2 regions of the Paenisporosarcina sp. FSL H8-0542 genome follow, and region 2 is predicted to be linked to the other one. Evidence: riboswitches for the same ligand, from Rfam matches in the RefSeq annotation. Region 2 holds a riboswitch; the other holds the start of a gene.
The links. A riboswitch is a leader RNA that binds a small molecule or an ion and turns the genes downstream of it on or off. The one in region 2 is predicted to bind thiamine pyrophosphate.
Positions count from the first base shown of each region.

Region 1: another riboswitch for thiamine pyrophosphate. It lies ahead of MHH33_RS00620 (YkoF family thiamine/hydroxymethylpyrimidine-binding protein); the one in region 2 lies ahead of tenA (thiaminase II).

Region 1 covers NZ_CP152050.1:119,511-122,723, forward strand. The annotation lists gene MHH33_RS00610 (ATP-binding cassette domain-containing protein) at 1-217, opposite strand, end outside; gene MHH33_RS00615 (ECF transporter S component) at 210-809, opposite strand; gene MHH33_RS00620 (YkoF family thiamine/hydroxymethylpyrimidine-binding protein) at 811-1,416, opposite strand; TPP riboswitch at 1,520-1,626, opposite strand; gene MHH33_RS00625 (GntR family transcriptional regulator) at 1,785-2,171, shown strand; gene MHH33_RS00630 (DUF5808 domain-containing protein) at 2,171-3,213, shown strand, end outside.
Region 2 covers NZ_CP152050.1:711,808-715,020, reverse strand. The annotation lists gene thiD (bifunctional hydroxymethylpyrimidine kinase/phosphomethylpyrimidine kinase) at 1-549, opposite strand, end outside; gene thiM (hydroxyethylthiazole kinase) at 546-1,301, opposite strand; gene tenA (thiaminase II) at 1,291-1,971, opposite strand; TPP riboswitch at 2,040-2,136, opposite strand; TPP riboswitch at 2,201-2,299, opposite strand; gene MHH33_RS03750 (GNAT family N-acetyltransferase) at 2,419-2,898, opposite strand; gene MHH33_RS03745 (AAA family ATPase) at 2,918-3,213, opposite strand, start outside.

The DNA of each region.
Region 1 (3,213 bases), 590 kb from region 2:
CACAATTGGCAGGGTACAAACGGTTCATTAAATACAGTAAACTACTTTTCCCGCAGCCACTCGGACCATATAAGACGACACGTTCGCCAGCATCTATCGAAAATGAAATGTTTGTAAAAACTGGCGAGTCATCGTCTGGAAATTGAAACGTGACTCCTCTGAAGTCAACTACTTGTGAGATGCCACTTGGTGATTCATTCGTGAAAGCTTTACCCAATGGACTCACCCTTCAGCTTGTGTTTCTTTGATGTATTGCGAGAAATCGAATATCCACGGAGAGCCCCTGTTGCCAGTAAACCATCGGATACATACTTTCCTCCTAAACCAGCGATGATGGCACCACTCATCACTCGAAGTGTGAACATCAAGAGAAGCAGTGAAGGGTCAAGCGCTGCGTAACCAGATACAAAGAAGCCATAGGCAAAACTGAAGACTGCAGAACCAATCCCCGCTAAACAAAGCACCCACCAGTCATAGCGTTTGTAACCTGTCGCGGCAAACGCAGCTTCTGCACCAAGCCCCTGGACTAGTCCAGATAAAATCAAACGTGGTCCCACCGCATTACCGATCATCACTTCAATAGTCGCTGCCATGGTTTCAGACAAAAGAGCGGCACCCGGTTTGCGGATGATGTATGCACAAATGATCGACACAATAAACCAAATCCCAAAGATCCACTCGTATGCAATAGGTCCAATCACTCCAGCCCAAATGTTTCCTACTTGAACAAACAGCAAATAAACGACGGCAAAGACAACTGCAAAAACGGATAGCAACACAACTTCTTTCAGTTTCCAGGACTTCAACATATTACTCATCTCCTTTGTGAGAAGGGCTGTTGATGCTCATGTTAACAGTCATGACCAAATGTTTATGTTGTTCCGATCGAGCGTGTGTAAAAGAATCTTCAAGGAATGCAAACACATCGTGAATATCCCCATGAAGTCCACTTGCATAATGCATGGAATCATTGAACACACCATATTCTTTTGCGCGTGCCACTTCCTGATAAATAACCGACATATAATCGGGGTTATTCATCGGATACAGAGCAAATTGTGATGATACATATTGTTTGATTTCGCTAATTTGAGGATGGTTTAACAGAACATCATCTTTTTCCAGATAAACATCGCCTGCAGAATCACCTGGGCAGCCAATCGAAAAGGTTCCGTTAAAGGCGACATGGGCACCCGTTTTTGCTGCATACAATACGATGGCTCTCGCTGTATCGAATACATGCACTTGCTTCCCACGCATCACCGTACTGACGTCGTCGGTATGCATCCATACATTTGAGGTATCTGCTTCACGCAAAGCCCCTTTAATAATTTTAATAAAATTGTCCGCCATCGGGTGAATCGAAAACCGTAAACCAACGATTGGACTAATCCCACAACTAAACTCATTCGACATCTCTTTTTCCTCCTTTTTTAGTGCCAGGCACCTATTATTGAACATAAAAAAGCTGCATTCGACGTGGAATGCAGCTGGTTTGCGCAAAAAGAAAAAAAGTTGGGCAAAGGTCACCGCACTTCCTCACGCCAGTATTACCTGGATCGAGTGTTAAGGGATCGGAGCAAATGCTCTCATCTCAGCCAAACTATAGCACCCCTAGTGCAAATTCGTATGCAGTTTTATATATTCAAGAACGGCTTCATTGTAACGCATGAAAAAAGGATTGTAAATAAAGTGAATATCAATACTTGCCAATCAGCAAATTCTGTTCTATATTGTATATAACAAGACTGTTCTACTAAGAATAGAACAAAGGGAGGTCGCATATGTTTATTGAGATTGAACCGGAATCGACCGTACCGATTTACTTGCAATTGGCTCAGCAAATTATTGAAGGGGTAGCAAAGGGGTCTTTGAAACCTGGAGATTCTTTGCCATCTGTACGCTCATTTGCAGCTGATCTCGGCATGAACATGCATACGGTAAATAAAGCTTATCACTACTTGGAAGAGAAGGAATTTATTCAGATTGTACCGAAGAAAGGTGTATTCATTCATGAAAAAGGTGTACGGAAAGCATCAGCTTCCGATCGCCAACGACTGAGTAAAGAATTACGCCCAATCATAGCAGAAGCACTTTGTCTTCAGTTGTCTCAAGAGGACATTGAGTTACTGGTGAAAGAAATTATTTTGGATTTGAAGGAGGTTAAGTAATGTCAGCAATCATTTTTATCGTCCTATTAATGTTCAACATTGCCATTCAAGCCTTTTTACCGAAGTTTCTGAAGGAAAGTGAAGCGTTTGGCGTGTATATCCCGGATACGCACTTAAAAGACCCGCGTCTTATGAAGATGAAAAATCGCTACACACAATTGGTTTTGCTATGTGGTGTGGTTGTTCTGGTCCTATTCATTGGCGGGGTGTTAATCGTCCGTCCACAGGAGCAACAAATTGTATTTTGGGGATTAGCCGCACAAATAGGTGCATTGGTTCTGCCGATGGGGCTATATGCAAAAAATCATATTGCATTAGCTAACTGGAAGAAAGATGAAAAATGGACAGCGGGTCAAGTTGAGCGGAAAGTGGTAGACCTGCAGTTTCGTGAGCAACTGAAGCTGTTGCCCAACATGTATTTTATCTTGCCCATGCTTTTGACATTCGGTCTAAGTGTTTATGGATTAACCCAATATGATTTGTTACCTGACCAGCTTCCGACGCACTGGGGTCCGAATGGGGAAGCGGATGCATTTACGGAAAAAAGTTGGCTTTCAGTCAGTTCGTTGCCATTCCTGACACTCGTGCTTCAAGGCATGTTGCTGTTTTTCAATGGGGCTATGAAGCAATCGGGTGCAAAGATTCAGGTACGAAATAAAAAACGTTCCCGAGAACAACAACTCGCGTTCCGTAAATATACAAGTTGGTTATTGTTTGTCGTGACCATCACGGTGACGTTGTTGATGGGGTACTTACAACTGACCATTATTTTTCCTGAAACCATGTCAACTTCAGTAACTCTTGCTTCCACCATCTCTTTCTTGGTCATTATTTTAGGTTCCGTTCTATTTTACGCCATTAAAGTAGGGCAAAGTGGCACCAGAATAACCGTATCACACCCGGATGAAAGTCTAGAAGGGGTAATCGATCAAGATGACGATCGATACTGGAAATTTGGAATGTTTTATGTGAATAAGAACGATCCGAGCATAATGGTGGAAAAACGTTTTGGGATTGGCTGGACCATCAATTTCGGTCACAA
Region 2 (3,213 bases):
TGTTGCCGTATCTCGTTCTTCTAGATGACCGCCCTTCATGACCACGCAATTGACACCCATTCCCAAAATCACTTTAGCTGCTCTTTGCATATCCGACTCCGATTGGATTGCCAAACCAGCCAGTACCTCGGCTTCTGGAATATTTGGGGTCAATACTGTTGCAAGTGGCAAAAGGTTAGTCTGTAAAGCTTCCACGGCTTGATTCTGTAAAAGATTTGCGCCTCCTTTGGCAATCATCACGGGATCGACGACAAGCTGTACATTTTTTTCTCGCAAATTATTTGCTACTTCTTCAATGATTTCTGTTGAAAAGAGCATGCCTGTTTTGACTGCTTGGATGGGCATATCCTTAAAGACAACATCTATTTGTTGTGCCACGAAATCGGGTGATGCTGGAAAGATCCCTTCTACACCCAGTGTGTTTTGAGCAGTCAGCGCTGTAATCGCAGACGTACCAAATACGCCAAGTTCCTGAAATGTTTTCAAATCGGCTTGTATACCGGCTCCGCCCCCACTATCCGAGCCTGCTATCGTCATGACAATGTTCATTTTCCTTCACCTTTGGAAAAGAGATGCAAAGCATTTAGTACTTCAGTCTGGAAAGAACCAAGAAGTTGTGCCTGAGACGATGCTTGCTCGGATATTTGTTTATAAGCTTGAAGGAGATTGCGTAAGTTTAGGAGGACCTCTCCATCCAAACTTAAAGCCGCCGTGCAAATTGCACTCAACAAACACCCAGTACCGGTTACCGCTGTCATTCGTTCATGCCCGCCAGTTATCCAAAATTCTTTGTTTCCATCGGTAATATAATCCGAAGCACCAGTCACAGCTACGATACAATTCCAATCCTTTGCTACTTGCTTGGCAACGTCCGCGATGTCCATGTCACCTTCTCCACTGTCTACTCCTTTTGACTGCCACGAAACACCTGCGATTGCAGCCAGTTCACCTGCATTACATCTGATTAAATTAAACCGAACTTGTTCCAGCAAATCCCTCACTGCCTGTTTGCGAAATGATGTAGCTCCTACGCCTACTGGATCCAAAACAACTGGTGTACCAAGTTCATTCGCTTTTTTACCAGCCAGAAGCATCGCTTCTTTCGTTCGTGTATTGATTGTGCCGATATTAATTAATAGGGCCGAGGAAATGGCAACCATTTCTTCTACTTCTGATATTTCATCCGCCATGACCGGTGACGCACCGATTGCTAGCAACCCATTCGCGGTAAAGTTCGCCACGACATAGTTTGTCATGCAGTGAACGAGAGGCTTTTTTTGACGTATTTGTTTAATAGGCATAGACTTTCACCTCGTTTTCCCAGTTCTCAAGTGTCCAAGGCATTTCCCAGAATTTCCACTCGTAATAGCAGCTCTTAGCAAAATGACCTTTCAGCACATTTCTCTTATTCGGATTTGCCTCTGCATATCGATTCATCATTTGCATTTGCTGCTCGATTTTTTCTTTGTAACCTGGTGCACTATATATGGCAATCCAATCTTCATAAGCTTTGACACCTGGTTTAGCGTCTTTATACTTCTCCCCGATTTCCTGATAGAGCCATGGACAAGGGAACATGGCGGCAAACGCTTCTGCCACATCCCCGTTATGAGCTGCATTGTACATATGCGATACGTAGTTGTAGGCAGCCGGAGCAGGTTCAAAGTGTGCTTCCATTTCCTCCGTAATACCGAGCTCTTTGAAAACAGTTCGGTGCAACTCAAGCTCGGCTTCATTGATGTAGCGAGCAGATTCTAAAAAGAATGCTATGTCTTCATTCGTTTCAGCCTTCGTGGCGGCAATCGCCAGCACTTTTGTGTAGTGCTTTAAATAATAGGCGTCCTGCATCATGTAATACGCAAATTTCTCAAGTGGCAATGTCCCGTCCACCAGTCCCATTACAAAGGGATGATCAAAACTGCCTTGCCAATAAAGATCCGTTTCTTTTCGTACTTCTTCACAAAATGTCATTACTAGTCCTCCTTCTTTGGATGGACGCAAGTGCAAAAAACGCCCTTTTGCGTATGACAAAAGAGCGTTTCTGATGAAACATTGCTCCCTACGTCAGTGTTAACTGTCAGGTTCCAAGGGTCAGGTTTTAACCTTCTCAACTAAAAAGTCCCCCCGCAATTAAAATATTGAATTAGAAACAAAAAAGCCCTCCATAATGGAGAGCTACAGTACAAAACAAAAGCGTTAAACCGCTATGTACTTTGCTCCCTACGTTCGTCTTAACGAACAGGTTCAAAGGGTCAGGTTTTAACCTTCTCAACGCCAATGCGTCCCCCCGCAACTATTTTAATTACTTACATACTAGCACACTATCAGGAAATCTCAAGAATCGTGGTGAGTAATTTCAGTTTCCATCATGAATGAAAAAACCCTTCAACTCCTTCAAAGAACTCATTTCATCATCGTTTACAATTTTTTTCTGAACGAAAAACACCATTTATCATAATCCATTCTGTCTTCATAGAACCTATGAGCATCGGTTCTTTGGATTCCCGATTCCAGCGCTACATATTCGGCACCATTTTCTTTTGCCCACTCATGTATGAACTCCAACAATGTTTCTCCATATCCAAGCGAACGTTTAGAGTCGTCCGTAACTAAATCATAAATATAAACGTGACGGCCGCTATAAAAATTTGTTCTCAAGCTCACGCCTGCCAAAGCTACGATTTGATTTTGAGCAAATAAGGCAAAAAGTCGATATCCGTCTTGTGTCATTTGTCCGAGCAAATCATGAAAAGACTCTATCGTCAAATCCAATCTTAACTGTTTCATTAGTGGAAATGCACGTTCGAATTGTTCTGGTTTGGTTAGTTCTAAGATTTTATAGGTTGAATCATCCATCGTCATTCCTCCGTCAAAATTAGTTTCCGTCACATGTCCCATGTAACTCAAAAGTCTTCATCTATTTAACAGCTTCTCCTGTTTTTAGTTTTTCCTTTATGATTTGAACAATCGTATGTACTGGGACGTTCTCCGTGTTGATGTAATCCCCAAAATCATGTTCTTTATATGCTTTCAGGCATTTCGATGTTTGTTGGAAACACCAATTTCCTTCTTCCTCCCCACGTTCCCTAAGTCTATTGAAAATAGTTTCCTGATTTGCTGTTAAACAAAAATGGGTTGTTTGTTCATCAATCTTCTTAAATCCATCAAATATGTAATTAAAATATTCTACTTTCCGAATAGTCATTGGAACAA